Lysinibacter sp. HNR: one gene and its partner. The protein of the gene in region 1 interacts with the protein of each later gene in a pairwise test. Links are inferred from orthologs where the notes say so. Each region holds a gene or a part of one and is shown on either strand. Other genes may lie near its edges. The genes, in order: FrondiHNR_RS00055 and hemL.

Region 1 (14,649 bases):
GTGTTGTCATGCGTGCACTCGCAAAAGACCGAACTCAGCGCTTTCAAACCGCTACCGAGTTCCGTGAGTACGTTAAACTTTCATCCTCAGGCTCTGTTCCAGACTTTCACGCTGCCAATGATCTGGAAGAGTCTATCTTTGGAACGAGCGCCGACCAGCTTTCCGAATCGGAGCTGGCGCTTAAACAACTCGCCGAAAATACCTCTGTGGTTCGCACACAGAATCGTCCTCCCGTCATGTGGATGTGGACCGCGATTCTCAGCATTGGCGTGATCATTGTTGCCGTTACATTCTGGTTACTCACGATCACTCCTCGAGAAATCATCCCTGATAGCACGCGCATTGTTCCCAACCTGAGCGGACAAACACAAGAACAGGCAACAGAAGCACTCAATGAGCTAGAGCTTTTGGCTCAGCCAGTCACCGAGGAAAGCGACACCGTCGAAGCGGGTAAGGTTATTCGTACCGAACCAGACGCTGAAACCCGAGTATCTCCCAGAGATGTTATACGACTCTATGTTTCTTCTGGGAAGGCCACTGCAAGCGTGCCCGATACTTCTCGAATGACACTGGAACAGGCCACCCAAACACTTGAAACTGCTGGGTTCCGTGTGGGCACTATCAATCGCGTGGATGACCCTGTTATACCCACGGACAACCTCATTTCGACCGATCCCGAGATCGGAGCCACAGCAACCGTGGGAACAGTGATTCGCCTCACAATATCCACGGGAAGCGTCTCTATTCCGGACGTCACCGGCCAAGGAATCACAGCCGCCCGTGACCTTTTGAATAACCTTCGCCTCACAGTTGAGCTGAGCGCAAAAAGAGACTGTTCCCAGGAAACAGGCTCCCCCGTTGTAGCGCAGTCACTCGTGGGGCAACAGCCACAGAGCTCCCGCATCACGATTTTCTATTGCAGCGGTTAGTAATCCTGCGCGCGAATACACTCGCCTTCTCAGCACAAGCATCGTCTTGAAACTGCGAAACTGCGAAACCATTTTCCCAGAATATGGGAAACAACACCTGCGTGAACTAGCTCACGCCCGAGAGTAAGGGGCTAAGAGACTGAGCACGCTCGGAAGCCCCCGAGAGGCCAGCACGCTCCAGCCAGTTTCCTAGCATGTTGTATCCACCCTCGGTAAGGACCGATTCTGGATGAAATTGCACTCCGTATATTTCTGCGTCATGATGGCGCAATCCCATCACAACGCCTGACTCAGTCTCGGAGTTAACACTGAGAGAGTCAGGAACAGTGCTCCTCACCACAGCCAACGAGTGGTAACGCGTTGCCCTGAAGGGTGAGGGGACGCCGGCGTAAAAGTCGCTCGAATCGTGTACCACTTGAGAAGTTTTGCCGTGCATCAACTCTTCGGCGTGAGTTACAGTAGCACCAAAAGCCTCGGCTATAGCCTGATGTCCCAGACAGACCCCCAGGAGCGGGATTTTAGTATTAAGAGCCGCACGGACCATCTCAATCGAGACACCTGCATCTGAGGGTGTACCCGGACCCGGAGAGATCAAGACACCATCGTACTTGGCAAGCACATCCTCTGCGTCTTTGCCTAAAATAACATTGTTACGAACCACAGCGGTGTGTGCGCCCAACTGCTGGAGATAGCCGTTGAGCGTGTAGACAAAACTGTCAAAGTTATCAATTACAAGGATGCGAGTCACAGCGATTTCCTACTAGTCAACGGTTGAACCGGGATCGGGCAAGAGACTCGACACCCACGGATAAACAAAATAAAATAGAGCATAACCAACGGCAGCCACAAGAATAAGGGACTCTATTACTTTAAGCCAGGTAGGTCCGGGCAAAATTCGCCAAATCGCAGCATACATTTAAGAAATCCTTATGATTGCAAGGTTGGATCGAGGTCAATGAGCTCCTGCGGCATTCCCGCTGAGCGAGGTTGAAAACTTTCAAAAACCGCATAACCGATGGCTCGTTCCAGGCTTCCGGAAAGCTTCGGGTGACACGTTGTCATCGTAAGAATTCGGTCAACACCGGGCTGACCCTCCAGTCTCGGAAAAGGATTTAATACGTCAACCTGGGTGGGGAGCACATACTCCACGTTACGGAAACGGTAGGTGTAATAGCCGTTTTCCGTCTCAACAACAAGCGGATCTCCCACACGTAAGTTCATGATTTCACGGAACGGGGTAGGCACCCAACCGGAACGATGAGCGGCTATTGCAAAATTGCCAACTTCGCCCGGTAGCTGCGTGTTTGAGTAGTGGCCGATTCCCAGGTCGTAGTTATTAAGAACCGTTCGCACATCAGTTCCTCCACCAATTCCCGCACGGAACCCAGGCCCAAAAGCTGGCGCATACAAGATTCCAAAATGCTCCCCCGGGGCGGCGGGGGTGGGAAGGGGAATGTCCTCGTCGTACATGATTCCCTCTGCGTCTGAGGGCTGGGCGTTAGCCTCCCACTGATCACGCTGGGCCTGAGATGCTGTTGCCGTCTGGTTCGCCACAACTGTAGATGACCAAATTGGCTGCCAAACAATAAATCCCAATACCAAAACACCGGCGGTAATGAGTATTTCACCAAGAACACCGGTAACAGTCGCCTTACGTCGCTTGCGCACACGCTTTCTGGGACGCCGACGAGCTTCGTGGGCATCATTCAAGGGAGCCAAAAGCTCATCCATGTCTTTGGACTGCCCTCGCGCTGGGAGATCTGTAGGCATGAGTTAATTCTAATGGGAGCCCGCTGTAAACCGAATGGACGTTTACACAGTAATCTCTGAGATCCGCCAGTTCTTCTCGTGTTCCTGACATTCCCACTATAAATTACATTGGTGTAGTTCTCCCCAATTGTGGATAAGTATGTGAATAATTTACTTAAACACTGTGGAAAGTTTCCAATATCCAAGAGAACCTGAATATTCCCCCGCCTTAATTGGCTAAACTCTTTGGTATGGCAGCATCAAAAGAGGTTCGTAAGAAAAAATCTGACATCGAAAAATCTCGACCCGAGACAAAAACTCCCCGCGGGGAAGATGTCCCTAATCCGGTGTGGTTTAAGCCGATGATGTTTGGATTTATGCTGCTCGGACTCATCTGGATTATTGTTTTTTACCTGAGCGCAGGCGCCTCGCTGCCAATACCCGCACTCGGTCAGAGCAATATCTTTGTAGGATTTGGAATCATGTTTATCGGGTTCCTCATGGCCACTCGCTGGCGCTAACTCACACCGCCCCCACTGACACACGTACCACTCGATTCCTCCAGGAGGACCGCACCGGGGCGCCGTAAAGACGGCAGCACGGAGCTTAACCGGGCACCAACCACCGCAGAAGAATAGCATCCGGAAACGTGCGGAGGGCGCGCTCCGAATGCATCACCCAGGGTGAAAAGAGAATTACACTAGTGTATTTCTCCCCAGCTGGGGATAGTTCTGTGGATAACTTTTAACCCGGTGTGGTAAAGAATAACGCCGACGCGGGATATCCTCACCAGAAAGTATTGACCGGTAACACCCAGAACGAGAGGCTGAGCAAAATCAGCACTACGGCCCACAACGATACAAGACCGACCTGAAGCCACTTCTGAGAGGGCTTACGGGTGTAAAGATAAATGGCACCGATGACCAGGCCGCCAACAAATCCTCCCACGTGTGCCTGCCACGATATGTTCACTCCCGGCAAGAAAGTGATTCCAAAGTTAATCACCAAGAGCACCAGGAGCTGTCTCACATTGGAGCCCAATTTTTTCTGAATAACCAGAAAAGCACCCATGAGACCAAAAATCGCACCCGACGCACCCACAACGGGAGTTAGCGCATATTGCTGAGATATATACCCGGAGAGCATCACCATAACCGAACCCGCAAACCCGGAGACCAGAAAGAGGGCAATAAATCGCGCCTTGCCCAGAAAGCTCTCCAGTATGCGCCCAAATATCCACAATGAAAACATATTAAGAACAATGTGGAGAAAGAAGGTGGGGGAGTGCGAAAACATCGACGTGATCATGCGCCACGGCTCAAATATTTCGGGAAAAGAATGTAGCGGAGCGTAAAAGAGTGCCTCGGTTACACCAAAAGGCCTTCCTATCCACTGGATCGCGTAGACGACCGCACATATCGCAATGATGGTGTAAGTCACCACCGGTTTATCTGAGGTCATATAGGAGCTGACACGACGCCCCACCGAACGGGAGGGAATCTGTCCCTCCCGCACACAGGAGGGACAGAGAACACCAACGGGTGCCTGAGTCTGACACTCGGGACATATGGTGCGTCCGCAGCGCTGACACAGAACAAAACTCTGGCGATCTGGATGTCGATAACAGGTATTAGACGATTTCTCCGAAGCCTGCTGGCCATAATTCGCGCTCACGACTCTAACATGCCCCTAATAAATATTCTCAGTAGGTAAGATTTTTATGGCTAAGGATAGATTAAACGTTTGTGATGGTGACACTGTTCATCACAACATCTTCTACCGGCTTATCTGCCCCACGCGTTGCAACCGCCGCGATGGTGTCAACAACGGCACGTGACTCATCGTCAGCAACCTCACCAAAAATGGTGTGGTTACCCATCAGCCAATCGGTGTTTGCCACCGTAATAAAAAACTGTGATCCATTGGTTCCCTCTGGCTTACCAAAGCTATTCATGCGCTTACCAGCATTTGCCATAGCCAACATATAGGGCTGGGTGAAATTAAGTTCGGGGTTAATCTCATCGTCAAACGTATATCCTGGACCACCTGTGCCGGTACCTGTAGGATCTCCACCCTGAATCATAAACCCGGGAATAATACGGTGAAAAATTACACCATTATAAAAATCTTTTTCGGCAAGATCAACGAAATTCTTAACCGTCTTGGGTGCGTGATCCCCAAAAAGATTAATCGTGATTGTGCCGTGATTCGTATCGATTTTTGCTACTGCTGTGTGAAGTGCCATATAACCAATCCTAGTTGCACCCTCCTGTAGAAAGCACCAATCCCCACAACTAACAACTCACCACATTGAGCGTTAACAGATGATATTTTGTAAAGATTCGGTGTAGCGTAGTTAAAATAGGCGTCAATATCGACTCAATAAACAAGCGCCGATTTATGAAGCGGAGGAACCCACTGTGTCGCTCTCACGCAAGCGCAAGCGCGAGCTTAAAAAACTTAGGTCTCACGCACAAGATGTACTCAACGACCAAAAGGTCGTTCTGGATCAGGCTAAGCACCTCATGTTCGAGGCGGGGGTGCAGGCCAAAAATCTCTCAAACGAGCACGTCGCCCCCCGGGTGAATGAAGCCTACGAAACGGTTAGACCGACCGTGGAGAGAGTAGTAAGAAACATTCGCCGTGTTGCCGCACCCGCGGTCACAACCGCACTCATTAGTGCCATCAACACGCTGGATGCCTCAGACAACCCTCGCGCACACCGCGCATCACAGCGCATCCTTCAACTGAGCAACCAGGCAGGACTCAAAGTGAAAAAACCCAAAAAACGTTCGGCAAGAAAAGTGATTGCTCTGAGTGTGGGGCTTGCAGCAGCAGCGGGAGTGGCCTACACCCTCTGGCAAACCTTCCGCGCCGACGATGAGCTATGGATTGCGGCGGACGACTCAGAATAGTCCCCAAGCATCCGAGAGCCAGTCATTCTGGATCACAACACCCTGAACCCGTCATCTGGCGGGTTCAGTTGTTTTAAGGGGACACAGTCTTTGTTGACGAGGTTAAGCATCCCGCCCTTGGGTAGCTGAGACATAATTCAGGTAGAGGTGCAGTTACCTCAGTAAACCCCCACGGGAACCGTCAACTGCACACAGTCCGAGCGGCAGAGTAGAAGCAGGCGAGACAGAGTGACAGCGAAACGCAACAAACAGGTCATCTCTTAACCCAGGGCATTCTTGAGCGACTCGAGGTGGGCACGGCTCAGATTGGCCGCCGCCTCTGGGTCACGCGCAGCGATAGCCTTTGCTAAGTCCTGATGCGTGGCGTGGTCGGCATCACCACCGTGGGTCTTACGGATTCGAAGCATGTCGATCATCGCGCCACGAAGGCGCGGAGTGAAGCTATCGAAGAGTTCGAGCAGGATCGGGTTGTGCGCGGCAGCGACAATAGCGCGGTGGAACGCGGTGTCGGTGTCGACATGGCTTTCGATCTCGGAACGATGCTCCGCCCGCTTTCTCAGAGCCTGACGAATAGCACGAAGGCCAGCGGGCGTATGACGCTCGGCGGCAAGGGCCGCAGCCTCACACTCGATCGCAGTGCGGGCCTCAATCACCGCCAAGATATCGGCGCGGCGGAGCACCGTATCCCAATCCTCCGGTGTATCGAGCGCGGTAACAAAAACTCCGGAGCCCTGACGTGTTGAGAGCACTCCGCGCCCGGCAAGCTGACGGATCGCCTCGCGCACAGTGGAGCGGCCAACGCCGAGTTGGGGCGCAAGGGTTGTCTCGCCCGGCAGCTTCGAGCCGAGCGTCCACTCTCCGGATCTGATGCGGTCGAATAGTAAATCGGCAGCCTGATCCACGAGCGGGGTTCTCTTTACCTGTACCACATATTTATCCTAGCTTCTCTACTTGTCTGAGGAGTTGTGTTAGAGTGTCCCCATGTTCGTAATCGAGCTCCTTCTCCTTCATCGCCACGGCGGGACCTAGCCAAGACCGGCTCCCCACCGTGGAGCCGAAGCCTGTGCCGGTCGCCTGAATCCAGACGAAGGACCCCCGATGACCACCACAGCTTTCCCCCGTATCTCAACGCCCACTGGCGCCGTGCCCGATCAGGCACCATTCTGGAATCTCCAGCGCCGGTCACAAATGCCCTCGTACCGCTACTCCGATGTGTTCACGCGGGTCGAGGTTCCATTGGACGCCACAGAGCGCGACTGGCCAAATCGTCGTTTGACCGCAGCACCTCTCTGGGTGCCTGTGGATCTGCGCGACGGCAACCAGGCACTCGCCGAGCCGATGGACCCGGCCCGCAAGCGTCGCTTCTTCGAACTCATGGTGGCCATGGGTTACAAGGAAGTCGAGGTCGGGTATCCATCCGCGTCACAGACCGACTATGACTTCGTGCGTCTCATCGCAGAATCCGACATTGCACCCGAGGATGTGACAATCGTCGTGTTCACTCCAGCGCGCCGCGACCTGATCAAACGCACGGTCACCTCAATTCAGGGCATCCGCAACAACATCGTGATCCACCTGTACACCGCAACCGCGCCAACCTGGCGCAACCTGGTGCTCGGTTACGCCCCCGCCAACCTGAAACAGCTCATCCTCAACGGTTGCAGCGACGTGCTAGAGTTCGCCGGCGAAATGCCAAACGTGCGGTTCGAGTTCTCGCCCGAAGTGTTTAATCTCACTGAGCCGGGCTATGTACTCGACATCTGCGACGCCGTGACCGATATGTGGGATGCCCGACCAGAGCGCCCGGTGATCCTCAATCTGCCCGCCACCGTCGAGGTCGCCACACCAAACGTGTACGCCGATCAGATCGAGTACATGCACAAGAATCTCGCACGTCGCGACAGCGTGATCCTCTCGGTGCACCCTCACAACGATCGAGGCACCGGGATCGCCTGTGCAGAACTCGCGGTGCTTGCCGGAGCGCAGCGCGTAGAAGGTTGTATCTTCGGCAATGGTGAGCGCACCGGGAACGTCGACATCGCCACGCTCGCGCTCAACCTACACGCACAGGGGATCGACCCGATGATCGATTTCTCCGATATCAACGAGATCCGCCGCACGGTTGAATACTGCAACCGCCTTGAAATACACCCGCGGCACCCCTACGCAGGCGATCTCGTACACACGGCTTTCAGCGGCACCCATCAGGACGCAATCAAGAAGGGTTTTGCCGAGCACCGGGAACGTGCACGAAGGGAGGGGCAGCCTGAGAGCAGAATCGTCTGGCAGGTGCCCTACCTGCCGATCGACCCCGCCGACATCGGCCGCAGCTACGATGCGGTGATCCGGGTAAACTCGCAGTCTGGGAAGGGCGGCATCGCCTATCTGCTCGAAGCCGAGTACGGCATCGAGCTGCCGCGTCGCATTCAGATCGACCTTGCACGGCACGTCCAGCTGCGTACCGATACAACGGGTAACGAGATCAGCGCTACCGAGCTCTGGGAAATCTTCGAGACCGCGTATCTCCTTAAGGAATCGAACTGCATCGAACTAATCGACTATCAGACTGCGGATACCAGCGCCTCAACTCGAATCACTCTTCGAGTTGAGGATGAAGAGCACACCTCCGAGCATCAGGAAGTCAGTCCCGTAGAAGCACTCGTAACGGCACTCATCCCCCACAGCATTGACCTTGAGGTACTATCGCTGCATCGGACCTCTATCCAAGCCGCTAGGGGTTCCGAGGCGCTGATCATTCTGGAGTGTCGGATCAGCGACAAGATTCATTGGTCCGTGGGCCGGGATAAATCCGTTCCTACCGCAACACTCAAAGCCGCAATCCGCGCCGCTAACCTCGCCTAACGGCCCGTGGATCCGGATCGAGAAACAGAACCGCGTGGAGAGTTCGGGTGGTTTTTCTAACTGTGGAGCCTAGGAGAATCGAACTCCTGACATCCTGCTTGCAAAGCAGGCACTCTACCAACTGAGTTAAGGCCCCTTACGGGAAAGTTCAGTAATACTTTACCAAACTTTGTGGGGCTACCAGGACTTGAACCTGGGACCTCTTCATTATCAGTGAAGCGCTCTAACCACCTGAGCTATAGCCCCGTTTTACCAAGAAGTAACACTACCGGATTTTTCCTAAATCTCACAATCGAGCTGTAAAACCCCCGGAATTTAGGGCGTGTTCCCTCTCGGTAAATTTTTAGCTACTGGTGAATCCAAGCTGGAATCCACCCGCGATCTTTACCATAAGGTTATAAATAACAGCTGCAACAGCGCCCAGAGCGGTACCCACGATGGTGTTAAGAACCGCACCTACAATTGTGAATCCCATAACCTGTTGGATACCAAAAACGGTAGTTATGTCGAACTCATCACCGGCGATGTCAGCAAAAACACTGCCAATCTTATCAAGGCTTCCCGTTTGGGTGAGGACCGTGTAGATCAGAAAGGTTGCAACAACCATCACGATGGCTAAGCTCACTGAAAGTAGAAATGAAAACTTTACCGCAGACCAAAAGTCCACGTAAACAAGCTTAAGTCGAACCTGTTTAGCCGGCGCTTTCTTTCGCGATTTACTTGCCAGCTTATCGGCGACACTATTGCTCATCCGTACGTCCTTCGTTATTTTCTTCCGTTACAACCTCAGCTTGAGCACTGCTGTCACCGGATTCTTCGGTCTCAAGGTTACGCTCCGAGTTTCGAGCGATTCCAATAATACGATCGTTGTCTGGGAATCGTGCGAAAACAACACCCATTGTATTGCGTCCTTTCGCAGGAACCTCCGCAACCGCGGAACGAACAACTTTACCACTTGCAAGCACAACAAGCACCTCATCGGCCTCGTCTACAATCAAACCACCCACAAGATCGCCTCGATTTTCATCAAGCTTTGCTACCTTAACACCAAAACCCGAACGGTTTTGAACACGATATTCTGTCACACTCGTGCGTTTAGCGTATCCACCCTCGGTAACAACAAAGACAAAACCGTCATTGGTTACGGTATTGGCATCAAGAAGGCTGTCACCCTCACGGAAGCCCATGCCGCGCACACCGCTTGTGGAGCGTCCCATCGGCCGAAGCGCACTGTCATCCGCCGTAAAGCGAATCGACATGCCCTTGCGAGAGATCAAAAGAATATCGGAATCTTCATTCGCCAGAAGAGCCGATACCAGTTCATCGCCCTCACGCAGCTTAATCGCGATGATTCCGCCCGTTCGATTGGTGTCGTACTCGGTGAGGGCGGTTTTCTTTACCAGGCCCTCACGCGTAGCAAGAAGCAAATATTGTGCAGCCTCGTAGTTGGGGATATCGAGTATCTGAGTGATCTGCTCATCGGGTTGCAGCGCAAGGAGATTGGCTACGTGCTGGCCCTTAGAATCACGTCCTCCCTCAGGAATCTCGTAGGTTTTAGCCCGATACACACGGCCTGCGTTTGTAAAAAACAGCAGCCAGTGGTGTGTGGTTGTCACAAAAAAGTGCTCAACAATATCGTCAGCACGCAATTGAGCACCCTTCACACCCTTACCACCGCGATGCTGACTACGATAGTTGTCACTGCGGGTGCGTTTGACATAGCCGCCACGCGTAACCGTAACAACCATTTCTTCCTCGGGGATGAGATCCTCAATTGACATGTCTCCGCCGTATCCCATCAAGATTTCGGTGCGGCGCTCATCGCCAAAACGATCAACAATATCGCTGAGCTCGTCGCTCACTATTTGACGCTGACGAGCCGGTGTCACGAGGATGTTGTTGTACTCCGCGATCTTTGCGGTGAGCTCGTCTGCCTCCTCGACAATCTTTTGACGCTCCAGTGCGGCCAAACGGCGAAGCTGCATGTCGAGGATAGCCCGGGCCTGAATGTCATCAACGTCAAGCAGCTCCATCAGGCCGTCGCGGGCCTCGTCCACGGTGGGGGAGCGGCGGATCAAAGCAATAACCTCGTCGAGCGCATCCAGCGCTTTGAGATATCCGCGCAAAATATGCATACGCTCTTCGGCCCGGCGAAGACGGAACTGCGTGCGACGGACAATAACCTCGATCTGATGGGCAACCCACGCCGTAATAAATCCGCTGAGAGGGAGCGTGCGAGGAACCCCGTCCACAATCGCCAGCATATTGGCACCAAAGTTTTCCTGCAGCTGCGTGTGCTTGTACAGGTTATTGAGGACAACCTTGGGAACAGCATCACGCTTGAGCACGATGACCAGACGCTGTCCCGTACGACCGCTTGTTTCATCGCGAATATCCGCGATTCCCGCAATCCTTCCGTCTTTTACCAGATCGGCAATCTTAATAGCGAGGTTGTCCGGGTTGACCTGGTACGGAAGTTCCGTGATAACGAGGCAGGTGCGACCCTGAAGTTCCTCGACACTCACCACGGCCCGCATGGTGATGGAGCCACGACCCGTCGTGTAGGCATCCCGGATCCCCTGGGTACCTAAAATCTGGGCTCCGGTTGGGAAATCTGGCCCCTTGATACGCTCCATGAGCGCCTCGAGCAACTCCTCGCGGCTCGCCTCGGGATTGGCCAGGTGCCACAGCGCACCCTCCGAGACCTCACGCAGGTTGTGCGGGGGAATATTGGTGGCCATACCAACGGCAATGCCAACCGACCCATTGACCAAAAGATTAGGGAATCGACTCGGAAGGATGGTGGGTTCCTGCGTGCGACCATCGTAGTTGTCCTGAAAGTCGACGGTATCCTCGTCGATATCCCGAACCATCTCAAGCGCCAGAGAGGACATCTTTGTTTCGGTGTATCGGGGGGCGGCGGCACCGTCGTTACCGGGGGAGCCGAAGTTTCCCTGACCCACGGCCAACGGGTAGCGAAGGCTCCACGGCTGCACCAGGCGAACGAGTGCATCATAAATGGCGCTGTCACCGTGCGGGTGAAACTGTCCCATCACATCGCCAACCACGCGCGAACACTTGGAAAAAGCACGATCCGGGCGATATCCGCCATCATACATACCGTAGATCACCCGGCGGTGTACCGGCTTAAGGCCGTCACGAACTTCAGGTAGGGCGCGGCCAACAATAACGCTCATGGCGTAGTCGAGATAGCTGCGCTGCATCTCCATTTGAAGATCAACCTGGTTGATCTTACCGTGATCGTGTGCTGTGATTTCTTCTGCCATGTCTCTTCTCGCTCGTGAGCTTGTGGTTCAAGTGTTCCTCGGTGGGGTGGCCTGTGGCCTACCCCGGATGTCGCTGTTACCGATCGGCAACCCGTTATATGTCGAGGAAGCGCACATCCTTTGCGTTTTTCTGAATAAAGTTGCGTCGGCTCTCCACATCCTCACCCATAAGGGTGGTGAAGATCTGGTCGGCCGCCATCGCATCGTCAAGCGTGACCTGAAGCAGGGTACGACTTTCGGGAGCCATGGTTGTTTCCCAGAGCTCGTTATAGTTCATCTCACCCAGACCCTTATACCGCTGGATGCTGTTTTCTTTAGGGATGCGGTATCCCGCGGCCTGCCCTCCGGCAAGTCGCGCGTCACGCTCCTCATCACTAAAGACATACTCGTGCTCGGCATTACTCCACTTAATCCGGTACAGGGGTGGCTGCGCCAGATACACATAACCCTGATCGATGAGGGGACGCATATAGCGAAACAGCAGGGTGAGGAGCAAAGTTGTGATGTGCTGACCGTCAACATCGGCATCCGCCATGAGGACAATCTTGTGGTATCGCACTTTTTCGAGGTCAAATTCCTCGCCAATTCCCGCACCAAATGCGGTGATCATGGCCTGGACCTCAGCGTTACCCAGGGCACGATCAAGCCTTGCTTTTTCAACGTTGAGAATTTTTCCGCGCAGGGGGAGGATGGCCTGGGTTTCCGGGTTTCGTCCGAGAACCGCGGATCCACCGGCCGAGTCACCCTCCACGATGAATATTTCGGAAATAGTGGGGTCTTTGGACTGGCAATCCTTAAGCTTTCCGGGCATACCGCCACTCTCAAGGAGACTCTTACGACGGGCCGTTTCGCGAGCTTTACGAGCAGCCATGCGAGCGGTCGCAGCAGAGATTGCCTTGCGGATGATCTCTTTAGCTACATTGGGATTTCGTCCAAACCAATCGCCGAGTTGATCACCCGTAACCTTTTGCACAAAGGCTTTTGCCTCGGTATTACCGAGTTTTGTTTTGGTCTGGCCCTCAAATTGAGGTTCGCCGAGTTTAATTGACACTACGGCGGTGAGGCCCTCGCGCACGTCATCACCGGAGAGGTTTTCATCTTTATCGCGCAGAAGATTTTTCTCGCGCGCATATTTATTCACCAGGGTAGTAAGAGCGGCACGAAAACCCTCCTCGTGGGTTCCACCCTCGTGCGTGTTGATGGTGTTTGCGTAGGTGTGAACGCTTTCCGTATAGGCAGTTGTCCACTGCATAGCAACCTCAAGCGCGATTTTTTTCTCGGTATCTTCGAGTTCAAACGAAATAATATCGTTGTTCACAATCTCGGCGCGTTTGGTGTTATTAAGGAAGGTGACATAGTCAACCAGGCCGTTTTCATAGAGGAAAGTATCACTGCGAAGCTGCGGCTCCTGTGTCTCGCTGCCGTCTTCCTCTTCTTTGGGATCGGGATCCTGCACACGTTCATCCGTAATGCTGATACTCAGCCCCTTGTTAAGAAAGGCCATCTGCTGAAAACGGTTACGCAGGTTTTCGTAATCAAACTCTACGGTTTCAAAAATGTCGGGACTCGGCCAAAAAGTGATTGTGGTTCCAGACTCCTCCGAGGCCTCTCCTTTTTCGAGAGGGGCGTCGGGTACTCCCAGGGTAAATCGCTGACGGTATACGTTTCCCTGACGACGAACTTCAACCTCAAGGTTGGTGGAGAGCGCGTTTACCACGGAGCTTCCCACACCGTGGAGTCCACCGGAGACGGCATAACCGCCGCCACCAAATTTTCCACCCGCGTGGAGAATAGTCAGCACAACCTCAACCGTTGATTTCTTTTCAACGGGGTGGATATCGACGGGAATACCACGTCCATTATCAACCACACGAATTCCACCGTCTTCTAAAATGGTGACATCAATGTGATCGCAGTATCCGGCAAGTGCCTCATCAACCGAGTTATCCACAATTTCATACACAAGGTGGTGAAGACCGCGAGGACCCGTTGACCCAATGTACATACCGGGTCGCTTTCTTACCGCCTCAAGTCCCTCAAGAACCTGAATATCTCCGGCTCCGTACTCGTTTTCATTCTGATCCGGTGTAGCTTCGGGACTCATATAGAAACGTTTCTCCTGACATGGAATATCCGACCATTAAGTCTACCAAGTTAAGAGATGAAAAATCTCCTAATCTGCAATCTAAGGGCAGATTCTTTTGCGGGTGACCTAATTTGCGCCCCTACCCATAGGTATCACGTGGGCCACGCCCTGGAACCGATCTGAACCCGTGTTTCCAGGAAGGTACGTCCGGCCCCAGAAAACGAATTGTTTCCACCTTGGCTTCCGGATACCTCAACGCTATCTGCTGCAAAATGGTGGATCGCATCAATCGCAGCTCGGTCGCCCACGCGGTTGAATCACACTGAATAACCAAAACACCGTCTTTAAGATCCACCGGATGTGAGTGCTCCGCCATGTTTTCACCGGCGATACTGCTCCAGCCAATAAGTACTTGCGACTGAGCCAGTTCAGACACCCAACCCAATTGACGGCTGAGACTTCCAATGGTTGATCCGATTGAATGTGGATCTCGTCCCGCGTCAAACGGCAGTGATCCACCTCGTTTTTCCGATTTATCTCGCGGACGACTACTGTGCTTCTTGCCCGACCAAATTTGTTTCAGGTGACGATAAAATCGGGTGGCTTCACTATCCATATCTTCTGAGGAATGACCGGTTTGTGTCACGAGTCATCACCGCTGTGGAAAACAGGGCCTTGAGGGAAACCGGCCTGAGGAACACCACTTTGAGGAACGCTATCTTGAGGAACGCTAAGAACATCCTGAAGAACAGTACCCTCTGTGACTCGAATGATGTTCCACGTGAAACCTTCGGGGATATCTTCCTCCACGGCGGCCGTAA
Region 2 (14,709 bases), 570 kb from region 1 along the record:
TGCGTTTTTTCGACTGGGAAGGTGGTGCAGAGGTCGAGTCGACCCGCACCGCGCATCTACCGCCACCCACCCTGAACCAGCACGAAGAGAGCATCCGATCCTGGCTCGAAGGCGGTGAGTGAGGAATGTCTGGCGTGACACCCTCCCCCGCTCGTCTCAGCGCACACGAGCTTATCGACCTGCTCACTGATGAGGACAGCTTCGTTTCTTGGGACAGTACCCCTGTGGAGGTGACGACCACCGAGAAGTATGCCGCGGAGCTTGCGGCTGCGAGGGAACGCTCGGGTGTTGACGAGTCGGTGCTGACGGGGGAGGGACTTATCCGTGGGAGGCGCGTGGCCATTATCGTCTCGGAATTTGCCTTTCTTGCGGGGTCAATCGGTGTTGCTGCCGCCCAGCGCCTGGTGGAAGCGATTGAGAAGGCTACTTTAGAGGGACTTCCTCTGCTCGCGGGCCCGGCCTCGGGTGGAACCCGGATGCAGGAGGGCACGCTTGCTTTCCTCTCGATGGTTAAAATCTCGGCCGCCCTTTCCAAACACAAGGCGGCAAAGCTGCCCTACCTGGTGTACCTCCGTCACCCCACGACCGGGGGTGTTATGGCGTCGTGGGCGTCACTCGGCCACGTGACGGTGGCGGAGCCGGGCGCGCTCGTGGGCTTCTTGGGTCCGCGCGTGTTCGAAGCGATCTACGGGGAAAAATTTCCTGAGGGCGTTCAGGTATCTGAAAATCTCTATAGCAATGGCCTCATTGACGGGGTGATTCCGCCGCGTAAGTTGCCCGGTATCATTAGTCGGATACTGCGGGTGTTGGACGCTCCCGTCGCAAAGACCCCGCCACCGCAGCCCGAGCCGTGGACCGGACGTGAGACCGATACCTGGGAGTCAATCGTGCGCTCTCGTGATCCTGAGCGTCCCGGTATTCGGGCCTTATTGCGGCAGGGAGCTCACAATGTGCTACCGCTTAACGGTACGGGACAGGGCGAAAAAGATCCCGGTCTCGTGTTGGCTCTTGCGCAATTTGGTAGGGTCTCGTGTGTTGTGATGGGGCAAGATCGCCAGGCGCAGCGGGTGCGGGAACCCATGGGGCCCGCCGCGTTGCGCGAGGCTAGGCGGGGTATGCGCCTGGCAGAAGAACTCGGCCTTCCACTCGTAACGGTGATTGACACCCCCGGTGCGGCGCTGTCGCAGAAGGCAGAGGAGGGCGGGTTGGCGGGGGAGATTGCGCGCTGTCTTCTTGAATTGGTGACGCTTCCCAGCCCCTCAATCTCATTGATCTTGGGTGAGGGAACGGGTGGGGGTGCACTTGCCCTGCTGCCCGCAGATCGTACTTTGGCGGCAGAAAACGCTTGGTTATCACCGCTGCCGCCGGAGGGCGCGAGCGCGATTGTGTATCGTGACACGGAGCACGCCGCCCAGATGGCACAGGAACAGGGTGTGAGTTCGTTTGCGCTGCGGGAAAGTGGGATTGTCGACTGGGTGATTCCCGAGCGTCCCGACGCGGTGCAGGAACCCGAGGCGTTTTGTGCGCGAGTGGCCGAATCGCTTGAATTTCACCTGTGGCAGTTGCGCGGGCAAAGCTCCGAGGCCAGGCTCAGTGTGCGATTTGACAGGTATCGCCGATTGGGGCTGTCCTCGACACGGCACGGATGATGGGACTTGTGGGACTGCTCACGTGTGGGCGAAGACCGTAATAGCGGTAGTGACGCGAGTGCAACGGTAGATGGGGTTGGTGGCTTAGAACTTGCTCTAGACTCTGGTTCTTGCAGACCAGGGTGTTAAGCTGAATAGGTTTTGTTTATATCAACTTTTTTTTGGGGGGGATTCGATGCGGCAGAGGGCTAAAATAGCGGCCGTTGTTTCCCTCGCGAGTGTTGTTGTGGGGATTCTAGGGTCGGGTCCTGTGGGGGCGCTGTGGTCTGTTCCGGGAAGCGTGGACGCTTCGGTGCGGAGTGATCGATTGCTGGCTCCTCCTGCGGCGGTGGCGGTTATCGCCCGGGCAACAGCTACATTCCCACGCAGGGAACACGGTGCTGGTTGTATTCCGACGGCACTGCTGGGTGTGTGGGAAGCGGCGCGGCTGGTCTTTTGGGTGAGGGACCCGGGGGTCGGTTAGGGACGATTAACACCACTGCAGGAACTGTTGTGATACCCCAGAAAGTGGTGTGTTCCGCGGGTGCTGTCGCTTCCGGAACGGTGCGCGTGTTAACACCGGGCACTGCATATTTTTATCGTCTCTCATACACAATCGGTCAGTGGCAGAGTCCTCTATCGGAGGTCTTTCGAGTGAATACTGCTGCTTAGTATCCCGTGTATGAGATCGGTTGTGAGCCGGTATGAGGCAGCAGTGAATCTCCCCCATTTCATCGAGATTTTAACGAGTCCAGTGAAAATAAAACGTGGTTTTGTGGATCCTATCTATTAGGGTTCATAGGGTGATGCTTCGTTATCTACCGTTTTTTGTCGCGGCACTGGTGAATCTGGTGGCAAACGTGTCCGGGATAAAAGAGCTGATCGTTTTATCAAAGCCTCTACTTATGCCAGCACTGGTCCTTGCGGTTTTTCTGCTCTTTCCGCGACCGCGCAACAGAGCATTCTGGTTGCTTCTCATCGCTCTTTTCTGGGGGTGGCTCGGCGATATTGCTCTACTCTTTCCGGGATTTTGGTTTGTGGTCGGCCTTCTTTTCTTTTTGTGCGGGCAGATCGTTTATAGCGTGCTGTTTGGAAAGATGATCCAGAAACACCGGCCCCCGTGGTGGGCTATCTGTGGTTATGCAGTGTGGTTCTTAATGCTGCTGCTTATTGTTGGACCGCACGCGGGTGGGTTATTGATCCCCCTCGTTTGCTACGGCCTCTCCCTCGTTGTGATGGGAACGCTTGCAAGCGGTTGTCGCCCCTCTGTTGCCGCGGGAGCAGCATTTTTTGTTCTCTCCGACAGCGTGATTGCGCTCGATAAGTTTCTGCCCGGGTTCGTTCTTCCACAGGCGGGCGCGATAATCATGGCGACCTACCTGACGGCCCAGGCGCTCATCGCAGCGGGAGTCCTCCGGGAACTATCCGATGCCAAAGAAACGCTGTAGGCGTTGGATGCCCTCAAGAAGTGGGTCGTCGCCAAGTGCGTAGCTAAACCTCAGGTAGCCGCTGGGACCAAAAGCTTCGCCCGGAACCGCAGCCACATTGGTCTTTTCCAAAATGAGGTCGGCCAGCTCGAGTGAGGTGTGCGGGGTGATCCCCTCCCACTCCTGCCCTAGCAGGCCCGTGATATCCGGGTACGCGTAGAAGGCACCCTCGGGTGTAGGCGTTTTCATACCGGGAATCTTGTTCAGCTCGGTCACAATGGTGTGCCTGCGCCGATCAAAGGCCTGCCGCATCTGCTCTACCGGCTGCTGATCTCCCGTCAGCGCCGCGATTGCGGCACGCTGTGTCACGTTATTTACATTGGAGGTGAGGTGTGATTGCAGGTTTGCGGCACCGGCCATGGCGTCTGCCGGGCCAACCATCCAGCCGAGGCGCCACCCCGTCATGGCGTAGGTTTTTGCCACACCGTTTACCAGGATTGTGCGGTCGGCCAGGGCGGGAACGGCCTCCACAATTGAGACTGCCCGAGTTTCACCGTACACCAGGTTTTGGTAGATCTCATCGCTAATCACCCACAGGCCGTGGCTTTCGGCCCACTCTCCGATGGCTCGGGTCTGCTCGGGTGAATACACCGCGCCGGTGGGGTTAGAGGGGGAAACAAAGAGAAGTACCTTGGTCTTTTCCGTGCGAGCCGCCTCAAGCTGCTCAACCGTGACCAGATAGCCCTGATCCGCACCGGCAAAAACATCCACTTGCGTGCCCCCGGCAAGCTTGATCATCTCGGGGTAGCTGGTCCAGTAGGGGGAAGGCACAAGAACCTCGTCGCCCGGGTCAAGAAGCGTCTGAAACGCCTGGTACACTGCCTGCTTACCGCCGTTGGTCACCACAACCTGGGAAGCTGGAACATCTAGACCGCTGTCCCGCGCGGTTTTGGTTGCAATAGCTTCCCGAAGTTCGGGAAGGCCCGCGGCCGGTGTGTAGCGATAGTTTTTGGGGTCGCGAATGGCTGTCTCCGCCGCCTCCACAATGTGTTGGGGGGTGGCAAAATCGGGCTCTCCCGCTGCATAGCTGATGATGGGGCGTCCCTCAGCTTTGAGAGCCTTTGCCCGAGCATCAACTTTGAGGGTGGCAGACTCGGCGATGTTGGTAATTTTTTGGGATAACCGTGGAGAATGATTCACAGGTATAAGCCTACGATATGGGCAACCGCGTATGGCCTGCTTCGAGGTAAAATATGCGAGGTGAATCGTCCTCTCGAGTCGCGTCCTGTGGGATGGTGGAGTTTCTCAATACCGTGGGGTCAGCGGTTCTCGTTTACGTGGAGTCTGCGACGGCCCTCGATATTAGCCCTCCGGTAACCTAAGCAAAAACTATATGTAGGGGAATATGTCTTTATAGCATCCGGTTGCACCTGCTATGAGAGCATTCGGGTTCCTATCCTTTGGTCACTATGGCTCTGCGCTTGGATCGCGCGTGCGTACCGCCGGTGACATGCTTAAACAGACGATCGAGCTTGCAGAGGGAGCCGACGAAATTGGGGTAAATGGCGCTTATGTGCGTGTACATCATTTTGCGCGTCAGGCAGCCTCGCCATTCCCGCTGCTGACCGCGATGGCCGCTCGAACGAAGCGGATCGAGGTGGGTACGTGCGCTACGAAAACCCGCTCTATCTCGCAGAAGAGGCAGCCGCGCTCGATCTTATTTCTGACGGTAGGCTCGCTCTCGGCATAAGCCGGGGGTCGCCTGAGACTGCCCTTCGCGGCTACGAGGCTTTTGGCTACACCGGCTCCGAGGACCCTCGCGGTGCTGATATCGCCCGCACCAAATTTGAGATTTTCTTGCGGGCGATTGGGGGCGAAAAGCTGGTGGAGAGCGACACCCGACTGGCGCCGCCGGGGCGGCTCGCTCTCGAACCGCAGTCTTCCACCCTGCGTGACCACCTCTGGTGGGGTGCGGGAACCCGCGACACTGCGGAGTGGGTCGGATACCAGGGGCTGAGTCTCATGAGTTCCACGCTACTGACAGAAGCTACCGGTCAGCCGTTCGACGTGCTACAGCGCGAACAGATTGACCGGTTTCGTGAGGCGTATCGCGCCGCCGGACACCCGGGGTCTCCGCGAGTTGCGGTCAGTCGCAGTGTGTTTCCCATCATGAACGCGGAAGACGAGAGGTATTTTGGGGTGCGCGCGGGTGTGGGCCAGGACCAGATTGGTGTTATCGATGGGTTCCGCTCCACGTTTGGTAAGACGTATGCCGACGCTCCAGATCGCCTGGTCGAGCAGTTGCTCGCTGACGAGGCTGTGATGTCTGCCGATACGTTGATGCTGACGATCCCAAACCAATTGGGTGCAGAATACAATCTGCACGTGCTTCAGGCTTTTGCTGAGTATGTGGCACCGGCCCTCGGGTGGAAGCCAAACACCGAGGGTCCGGTCCAGGGAGACACGCCGTAGGCAAACGGTCACGAGCGTACCTTACCGGGTTTTGTACTTGTGACTACGTTTTAATGTATTCAGGTAGTTCAATCTTGATTGCGATTTTTTTGGTTCACCACCAGCTATATCGCATCCAAGACTTTGAGTAAATCTCAATAGGATTAGAGAAATTTAAGCCCCTATGCGTGGGCTTCAGCCGCCGCCCGGGCTGCGGCGGGGAGGGCTGCCAGAACGGCGTCGAGCGCCTCGGCATCGTGCGCCGCCGTGAGGAACCACGCCTCAAACACGCTGGGGGGAAGAGAAACCCCGGCGCCCAGCATGGCGTGGAAAAACGGTGGGTAGCGCCAGGTTTCCTGCGCCTGAACCTCGTCGTAGTTGCGCGGCGGTGCGTCGGCGTAACGCTCTCCAAAAGCAAAGCTGAAGAGGCTACCGGCCCGCTGTACCCCGTGGGCAACCCCGGCGGCGCCCAGCGCCTTGCTTGCGGCCTCCGACACCACGGCGGCGGAGTGATCCACTCGGCGATACGCTTCAGCATCCGCCAGGGTGAGCGTGGCGATACCCGCCGCCACCGCCAACGGATTACCCGATAGTGTACCCGCCTGATACACCGGACCGACCGGCGCAAGAAAGTTCATGACCTCGGCGCGGCCGCCCAGGGCGGCCAGCGGCATCCCCCCTCCGATCACCTTGCCAAACGTGATGAGGTCGGGAACGTACGGATGCTCCGCCGCCTCCAACCCCCACCACCCGGCGGGGCCAACCCGGAACCCGGTAAGCACCTCGTCGAGGATGAGAAGCGCGCCGTTCTCGTGCGCCGTGCGGGCAAGAAACGTGTTAAACCCGGGCTCCGGTGGCACAATGCCCATATTCGCCGGGACCGCCTCGGTAATAATCGCGGCAATCCGATCCCCGAACTCGGCAAAAGCCCGGGTTATTGCATTCCGATCATTGTAGGGAAGAACAACGGTTTGAGAGGCCGTGGCTTCCGTGACCCCGGCGGACCCGGGCAGGGCAAGCGTGGCCAGGCCTGACCCCGCCGCGGCCAGTAACCCGTCGGAGTGGCCGTGATAGTGTCCGGCAAACTTCACCAGCAGGTCGCGGCCGGTAAATCCCCGGGCCAGGCGGATGGCCGTCATGGTGGCCTCCGTGCCGGTTGACACCAGGCGGAGACGCTCAACGGGTCGAACCCCGTTACACTCCACCCGATCAATCACCAGTTGGGCAAGTTCGGCCTCGCCCGCGGTGGGGGCGCCAAAGGAAAGACCGCGCGAGGCGGCCCGCTGCACGGCCTCCACAACGGTGGGATGCGCATGCCCCAGGAGCGCCGGACCCCAGGACGCAACCAGGTCGACGTAGCGCCTGCCCTCGGCATCCGTCACGTAGGGGCCGTTCGCCGAATCGATAAAGATTGGGGTTCCTCCCACCGAACCAAAAGCTCGAACGGGCGAATTCACCCCGCCGGGAATGTTGTGCAGGCTCAGATCAAAGAGTGCAGAGTGTGTTGTCATGCGGTGCGTCCCTCGCGTATCCAGGTGGCTAATTCGGTGGCCCAGTATGTGAGGATGCCGTCGGCCCCGGCCCGGGTGATGCTGGTGATCGATTCGAGGATGGCGCGCTCGCGCTCAATCCAGCCGCGAGCCGCCGCGGCCTCGATCATCGAGTATTCTCCCGAAACCTGGTACGCCCACACGGGGACGGTGCTGGCCGCGGCAACATCGGAGAGCACGTCCAGGTAGCTGAGCGCCGGTTTGACCATGACAATATCGGCACCCTCGGCAATATCAATGGTGGCCTCGCGCAGACCTTCGCGCCTGTTACCGGGATCAAGCTGGTAGCTACGCCGGTGCCCCACCAGCTGAGAATCCACCGCCTCGCGAAACGGTCCGTAGAGGGCCGAAGCGTACTTGGCGGAGTAGGCAAGAATGGCCACACCGCTGTGACCGTGGGAGTCGAGGGTTTTGCGCACCGCGGCAACCTGGCCGTCCATCATCCCCGAGAGGCCAAGAAGCTGTGACCCGGCCTCGGCCTGGGCGATGGCCATCTCCTGGTAACGCTCCAGGGTTGTGTCGTTGTCTACGTTTCCGTGGGCGTCAAGAACACCGCAGTGGCCGTGGTCGGTGAACTCGTCGAGGCAGAGGTCGGTCTGCACCACCAGGGTGTCTCCCGCCTCTTCTCGAGCGATTCGCGTGGCCACGTTGAGGATGCCGCCCGGGTCGGTGGCTCCGCTGCCCACGGCGTCCCTCGTGTGGGGCACCCCAAAGAGCATGACCCCGCCAATACCGGAGTCGGCTGCCCGGACAACCGTTTTGCGCAGGCTATCGAGCGTGTGCTGCACAACCCCGGGCATGGCCTCGATGGGAACGTCTTGTTCTGCGGCGGGATCGCCGGCGGACTCGCGCACAAAAATGGGTAGCGTCAGGTCTGCGGGGTGCAGCCGGGTCTCGGCAACGGATCTGCGCATGGCGTCGATCTGCCGCAATCGGCGCGGGCGAATGTGGGGAGCCTCCGGGGTGTTTACGGTCACCCTACTAGCCTAGAACACCCGTCTCGTTACGTGCTGAACGTCCCGATTCCCAGTGACCTTAATCCTGGGCCACCTGAACAACCTCCCCGGTTGCCGCCGATCTCTGAGCGGCAAGCACGATGTCCAGGGTACGTACTCCCACGGCCGCGTCGGGTTGTGGCTGGGTGCCGGTGCGCACCCCCGAGAGGAAAGCTTCGATCATGAGCCGGTCGGTATCCATCCCGTAGGGAAGAAAGAGGGAACTTCGCTGCGCCTCCGAAAATCCTCCTACGTGCTGGGCAAAGGGGTTGATGGTGGCAATCCCCTCGGAACCAACAACCTGGAGGGTGAGGCCGCCCCAGGTGGGGGCGTAATCCGGTTGGCTCCACGAGCAGTCGATGGTGGCGATGAGCCCGTTTTCGTAGGTGATGGTGACGAGTCCGCCCGTCTCGGCCCGCACCTCGGGCTTGTCGGAGTGCAGGATCCGGTTGGCGGCGGCGTGCACCGAGACCGCCCGCAGCCCGGTGAGGGCATCTATCAGGTCTGCCACGTGTACAACGTGATCCACCAGGGCGCCGCCGCCCGAGAGTTCGGGATCGGTAAACCAGGCCCGGTCTCCCACCGGGATGCGCCCGTTGTTAGTGCCCGTCATGGCGAGTAGTTCGCCCAGGCGATTATCCGCGGCATAGGTCTTGAGCTGTTCAAACGCGGGGGAGAATCGCACGGGGTAGGCCGTCATGAGAATCACCCCGGCGTTCCGGCAGGCCGCCGTCATGGCGAGCGCGTCTTCGCGGGTGGTGGCGAGCGGTTTTTCGCAGAGAACGTGCGCACCCGTGAGGGCGGCCTGCTCAACAAGCTCGCGGTGCCGCGAGTTTGCGCTGGTAACAATCACGGCATCGGGCTTCCAATCGAGAAGTTCCCGGTAGCTATCCACATAGTTGATGCCCAGCTCGGTTGCCAGCGCGCGTCCCCGCAGCTCGCGATGAGCGGGTGCGGATGATGCCCCGCGATCATCCGCACCGTCGGGGTCCGTGCCCAGAAGCTCCACGCCGGGCCAGTCGGCAAGCAGCCGCGCGTAGGAGGTGGCGTGCACGTGGGCAAACGACATGATTCCCACGCGGAGCGGTGTTGTGCGTGTGTGACTCACGGGGTTACTCCTCTTCCTTGCCGGAGTTACCGGGAACGATGGATGCGGGCTTGCCGGGCGCGACGGACACCGGGCGTTTGAGCCTGATCGAAAGGTTTGCGGCCTCCGCGAGTTCCACGGCCCGGGCGCCGTCCTCAAGCAGAACGCGGGGTTCTGGCCCCCCGGTGCAGGCGGCGGCGAACTCTCGAAGCTCGGTGAGGTAGGGGCTCTCCACCAGGGAGGTGTCGGGCCGCATCCCGCTCTGCGGTGCCGTGGTTCCGGCGTTGAGAGCGACGGAGCTGTCGGCCGAGGTGTCGTGGGTGAGCACGCCGAGGGTTCCGGCGAGGGAAAAACCGGTGGTAAAGGTTGTTCCCGGGGCGCCCCAGACGCCCGTTACATAGCTGAGGGCCCCGTTTTTGTGGGTGAGGGTGACCTGGGCGGATACCCGATCACCCGCTCGTGATGCGGAGCGAACCGCGTAGACGCGGGACACCTCTCCCGAGATCCACCGGGCGATATCAATATCGTGGATCATCTGGTCCATCACGATTCCACCGGAGAGCGCCTCGTCGCTGAACCAGGGTGCCCAATGGGGGTACTCGCCTATTCGGGTGAAACGGGAGACCGCCATCCGGCCAATCGAACCGCTGTCCACGGCCTGTTTGGCCAGGGCATACTCGGGGAAGAAGCGCACCACCTGCGCGGGGTAGACGCGGCGCCCCAGCCTGCGCGCCAGGTCTCCGATGGCGTCGGCATCCGCCCGGGTGAGGGCAATGGGTTTTTCGCAGATCACGTCTTTACCGGCGAGGAGGGCCGCCTCGGCGTACTCACGGTGCGTGGGGGTGGGGGTGCAGATATCAACAATGTCGGAGTGCTCAAAGAGCTCCTGCGCGGAGCCCACGATCCGAATCGGATAGTGTTCGGCCAGGGTCTCGGCCCCCGCCAGCGCAAAAACCGTTACTGTTGCTCCGAGTTCTTGCCAGGCGGGGAGGTGTGCGTGGGTGATACCCCCGGCCCCGATGAGCCCAACCCTCAGGGGAAAGTGTGACACGGTTGTCCTCTCTGTGCTGCTTTCATGTTGTCTGTGTTGTTTCCGCGTGCCCGCTGTCTCCGCGTGCCCGCTGTTTCTGCGTCTGTGTTGTTTCCGCGTGCCCGCTGCTTCGGCGTGCCCGCTGTTTTTGGGTGCCTGCCGTGCTGACACATCCCGCGCCGCTACTTGGTTCCGCTGAATGCCAGGCCGTCAATAACCCGACGCTGCAGCACGATAAACAGGATCAGGATGGGTGCCATTGCCATGACACTGGCGGCCATCATCACGGTGTAGTCGGTGGAGACACTGCCCTGAAGTGTTGCTAACCCGGCAGAGAGCGGCATACTCTCGGCGTAGGTGGTGATAACAAGCGGCCAGAGCAGATCGTTCCACGACCACAGGGCGGTGATGATTACCAGCGCGCTCACCCCGGGGGCGGCTAGGGGGAGCATGATTTTCCAGAACACCTGGAACGGGTTGGCGCCGTCAAGCCGCGCGGCCTCCTCAATCTCGACGGGGAGACCTAGGAAAAACTGCCGCATGAGAAACACCCCAAAGGCGCTAAAGAATCCGGGGAGCGCGATGCCCCATACGGTATTCAAGAGGCCCAGGTTCTGGATGATCTGAAACTGGGGGATCAGGTACACCTGGCTGGGAACCATGAGGATCGAGAGGATCACTGCCAGCAAAACGCCGCGGAGGGGAAAGCGCATCCGAGCAAAGGCGTATCCCGCCATGCAGCAGAGAATAACCTGTCCGCACACCCGCAGCACCGTGATGGTGATGGAAACCCCCAGCTGGCTGAGGAACGGAATCTTCGTGAACACGGCGGCGTAGTTTTCCCACTGCAGTTCGCCCGGCCAGAGGGTTGGCGGGGCACTCATGACCTGGTCGTTGGTGGAGAGGGACATGACAAGTTGCCAGAGAAAGGGAAACACCATGATAAGACCCACAAGCCCCAACACGAGGTGGATCCAGGTGTTGTTTGCTCGGTTAGACATAGTTCACCCACTTTTTCTGTGTGCGGAACTGGAGCCAGGTCACGAGACCGATGACCAACAGAATGAGTACCGCAATGGCGGCGGCGTATCCCCTATTGTTATGAATGAACGCCTGGTTATAGAAGATATAGACGAGTGACTGGCTCTGTTGCATGGCTGGGTTTCTCTGACCCATGATGGCGTAGAGCAAATCAAAAAGCTGAAACCCGTTGATTACCGAGATAATCGTCACAAAGAAGATGCTCGGGGTGAGAAGCGGCACCGTGATCGAGATGAATCGTTGCCACCGAGAGGCCCCGTCGAGCTCGGCAGCCTCATAAAAGTCGGGTGGGATGTTCTTGAGTCCTGCGCTCAGGATGATGATGCCAAACCCGAGTGAGGCCCACATTCCCACGATTCCTACCGAAACGATCGCAAACCCGGGGGTGGAGGTCCAGTACGGGCCCGATATTCCCAAGAGCGAGAGCACCCAGTTGAGGATGCCAAAGTCGCCGTTGTAGATCATGCGCCACACCAGTGCAACGGCCGTGGGCATCGCAATGTAGGGCATGAAGAACAGCACCCGGTAGAACGTGGCAAACCTGAGGCCCGGGCGGTTGACCAGGCTAGCGAGGAGCACGGCGAGGGGAATCCCGAGCAGCACGATTGCGGTGTACACCACCGTGTTAACCAGGGCAAGGCCCACGTTCTCATCACCGAGCAGGCGGGAGTAGTTCTCCGTTCCCACCCAGGTTTCTCCACCAAAGGGCCCGGTCTTTGTGAAGCTCAGGTAGCCGGTCTGGAAGAGCGGCCAGATATAGAAGGCCAGGACACCGAGCAGGGTGGGGAGCACAAAGAGCCATGGCCACCAACCGTCGGTGGGGGAAGCGCCGCGTCTGGCGGATTCGCCTCTCCTACCAAACCCGCCTTGGCGCCGCACGATTGTGCCTGCGGTGCCCCGGGACCCCCCGCGCCGGGCGGAATTACCCGCCCGAGCGCTGGGTGCCGAGTGGGCGCTGGCGGTCATTCCTGGGCCAGCGCTTCGTTCATTTTGTTGGCGAGGTCCTTAGCCACCTCGGCAACCGGCTTGTCTCCCGAGAAGGCCGCGGGGAGTAGATCATCCTCAAGCTGGGTCCACTGCGCGGAATTCTTCGATACGGGATAGGGGTAGGAGTAAGCTTCCGCGTCGAGGAAGACCCCCAGATTAAAGTGGGGAACCGACGCGATAAAGGCCTCCTGCGTGTTGTTAAAGGCGGGGTTGGCAGCACCCATTTCGGCCTGGACCGTCTGGGCCGCCTCAGAACCCAGGTAGGTGACAAAGGCTTGCGCCGCCGCCTTGTTGGTGCTCTTGGCCGAGATGACATTGGCTAGACCGTGGATAACGGTGGCCTGACGTTCCCCACGGGGGAGCGGGGCAACGTTCAGATCCCGAGTGTTTGCGGCCTCCGAAAGTTCCGATACACTCCAGGTTCCGGAGTAGAAGAAACCCGACTTGCCGCTCGTAAACCACACGTTGGCGGGGGTATCGGAGAGCTGCTGAAGCGAGGGCATTGAGCCATCGGCGATCAGATCCCTCCAGAATTGCAGGCCGGCGATAGCCTCGGGGGAGTCATAACCACTCTCCTTTCCGTCAGTCGAGATGATTTCGCCACCGCTCTGCAGGATGGTGTTGTAGTAGCCCTCTTGGCCGCCCTTCATATTGGTAGCCATCCCGTAAATCCCTTCGGACCCCAGGGTGTCGCTGATCTTTTTGGAGGCGGTGTGAAGGTCCTCCCAGGTCCAGGCCTCAGTGGGAACCTCAACCTCCGCCTTTTCAAGAACGGCGGTGTTGTACCAGAGACCAAGCGTGTCAAAGTCTTTGGGTACACCGTATTGGGTGTCATCGTAGCTATACAGAGAGTTCAGAGCCGCGGGATAATTGCTCGGGTCAATCTCCCCGCCCTCAATCAGCGTCGTGAGGGGTTCCAATTGGTCGTTGGCGGCGTAGAGCTGAAAATTGGGGCCGTTCATCCAGAAAACATCGGGGAGGGTGTTGCTCGACGCCTGTGTCTGTAGCTTTGTCCAGTACTGCGACCACGGGGTCACATCAATTGTGACCTCAATGTTGGGATACTCCTTATTAAAATCCGCAATGTTCTGTTTGAGTGCGGGAACCTGGTTCTCGTCCCAGACCGCGTAGCTTATCGAGGCGCTCGTGTCTGCGGACACGGGCTCATCGCTGCTCTGCGGTGAGCAAGCGGTGAGGAGAAGCGCCGCCGCCACACCCAGCGGCGCCAATCGTGTAAATCGTGTGGGGGGAGTGTGTCTCATCTTTTTCTCTTTCCTATCTATTCGTGGATGTTGAGCACGCGGCCTTTGCCCGCGTCGGCTACCGTGTGATCTGGTTGAGGGCAAAATACTCTGCCAGGTGCGGGTCAACGGGACGGATTCTTTGGGGGGTAGAACCGTTGCGCAGGGACTCGGTGGCGGCAACGGCGGTGGCTACGGCATCGCGCGCTCCCACGGGAGAGGTATCGGTTTTATGGCCAAATCGCACAAAATTGATAAATTCCCTCATTGTGGTGCGGTCGGCGTCGCCGTGCCCCGAGGAATCATCGACAACCGGGTAGGTGACGTTGCCCGCCGGACTAAACGTGGTGCGCGAATTCCACACTCGTACCACGCTGTCCCCGCCGCCCCCGTCTCCGTGATTCTCCAGCCTACCCTCGGTGCCGATTACGGTGTAGTTACGCCAGTAGTCCGGGGTAAAGTGGCACTGCTGATAGCTGGCAAGCACGCCCGATGCGAGGCGCATCAGCACCATCGATTGATCCTCCACATCGATAACCGGATGGAGTCCCGTCTGGCTGAGCGGTGGCCAATTATCCAGCGAGAACCAGTCCCGCATAAGTTCTCCCGGGCGCTCGCGGCGGTCGGAGATATCTCCGTACACGCTCAGGTCGCCCATACCCACAACCTCTGTTGTGTGGGAATCCGCTAGCCAGTGAATAACGTCGAGGTCGTGCGCCCCCTTTTGCAGGAGCAGGCCATTGGAGCGTCTGCGGTCCGCGTGCCAGTCTTTGAAGTAATAGTCTCCACCGTTGCCGACAAAATGACGGCACCACACGGCCTTGACCGCGCCGATTTCGCCCCGCATAATGATGTCTCGCATGAGGCGAACAACCGCCATGTGGCGCATATTGTGGCCGATATAGAGTTTGCTGCCGCTGCGGTGGGCGATCTCGAGGAGGTCATCGGCGTCGTCCGTGGTGGTGGCGATTGGCTTGTCGAGGTAAACGGCAATACCCGCCTGGAGGAGGTGCGCCGTAATACTGTGGTGGGTATCGTCCGGCGTGACCACGATTGCGGCATCGATGAGGGTGCGATTCAGGTCGAGGTGGTTGCTCAGAAGCTCGATATTCTCTCCGAACTGTTCCGCCGCGCGGAGACGGGCGGCAGGGTCGGGGTCGACCACGGCTGTGACGAGTGCGCCCTGACCCGGCTGATGAGCCCAGGTGCTGATGCCGCTGCGCATACCAAACCCGACGATTGCTATGCGAAGGTCGGGTTCCCGAGACGCTG

What was found.
Region 2: the proteins of FrondiHNR_RS00055 (region 1) and hemL interact in binary tests that used the Escherichia coli proteins (3 or more experiments, as listed by UniProt). The link is inferred for Lysinibacter sp. HNR from one-to-one orthologs.

What each region holds. Positions count from the first base shown.
Region 1 is NZ_CP121684.1:4,235-18,883, reverse strand. What follows is about bases 4,689-7,627. They hold FrondiHNR_RS00055 (FadR/GntR family transcriptional regulator), read right to left. Parts: upstream 6,523-7,627; coding sequence 5,854-6,522; downstream 4,689-5,853. Other genes in these bases: FrondiHNR_RS00050 (2-isopropylmalate synthase), read left to right, coding at 6,782-7,627; FrondiHNR_RS00060 (DNA/RNA helicase), read left to right, coding at 5,099-5,593; FrondiHNR_RS00065 (peptidylprolyl isomerase), read right to left, coding at 4,689-4,923. Also shown: pknB (Stk1 family PASTA domain-containing Ser/Thr kinase), read left to right, coding at 1-929; FrondiHNR_RS00090 (gamma-glutamyl-gamma-aminobutyrate hydrolase family protein), read right to left, coding at 1,036-1,677; FrondiHNR_RS00085 (hypothetical protein), read right to left, coding at 1,690-1,845; FrondiHNR_RS00080 (class E sortase), read right to left, coding at 1,857-2,699; FrondiHNR_RS00075 (cell division protein CrgA), read left to right, coding at 2,930-3,199; FrondiHNR_RS00070 (rhomboid family intramembrane serine protease), read right to left, coding at 3,465-4,352; more of FrondiHNR_RS00065, read right to left, coding at 4,414-4,688; more of FrondiHNR_RS00050, read left to right, coding at 7,628-8,455; FrondiHNR_RS00035 (DUF3566 domain-containing protein), read right to left, coding at 8,799-9,206; gyrA (DNA gyrase subunit A), read right to left, coding at 9,196-11,742; gyrB (DNA topoisomerase (ATP-hydrolyzing) subunit B), read right to left, coding at 11,837-13,846; FrondiHNR_RS00020 (DciA family protein), read right to left, coding at 13,968-14,474; DNA replication/repair protein RecF, read right to left, coding at 14,471-14,649. UniProt on the Escherichia coli protein: Transcriptional activator of the glcDEFGB operon which is associated with glycolate utilization, and encodes malate synthase G and the genes needed for glycolate oxidase activity. Also negatively regulates the transcription of its own gene.
Region 2 is NZ_CP121684.1:572,949-587,657, forward strand. Bases 4,854-7,852 are described here. They hold hemL (glutamate-1-semialdehyde 2,1-aminomutase), read right to left. Parts: upstream 7,018-7,852; coding sequence 5,689-7,017; downstream 4,854-5,688. Other genes in these bases: hemB (porphobilinogen synthase), read right to left, coding at 7,014-7,852. Also shown: FrondiHNR_RS02530 (CoA transferase), read left to right, coding at 1-122; FrondiHNR_RS02535 (carboxyl transferase domain-containing protein), read left to right, coding at 135-1,649; FrondiHNR_RS02540 (hypothetical protein), read left to right, coding at 1,825-2,112; FrondiHNR_RS02545 (lysoplasmalogenase), read left to right, coding at 2,435-3,076; FrondiHNR_RS02550 (pyridoxal phosphate-dependent aminotransferase), read right to left, coding at 3,050-4,255; more of hemB, read right to left, coding at 7,853-8,033; FrondiHNR_RS02570 (Gfo/Idh/MocA family oxidoreductase), read right to left, coding at 8,092-9,159; FrondiHNR_RS02575 (Gfo/Idh/MocA family oxidoreductase), read right to left, coding at 9,164-10,189; FrondiHNR_RS02580 (carbohydrate ABC transporter permease), read right to left, coding at 10,351-11,169; FrondiHNR_RS02585 (sugar ABC transporter permease), read right to left, coding at 11,162-12,175; FrondiHNR_RS02590 (sugar ABC transporter substrate-binding protein), read right to left, coding at 12,172-13,458; FrondiHNR_RS02595 (ROK family protein), read right to left, coding at 13,517-14,709. UniProt on the Escherichia coli protein: Aminomutase that catalyzes the transfer of the amine group on carbon 2 of glutamate 1-semialdehyde to the adjacent carbon 1 to form 5-aminolevulinate.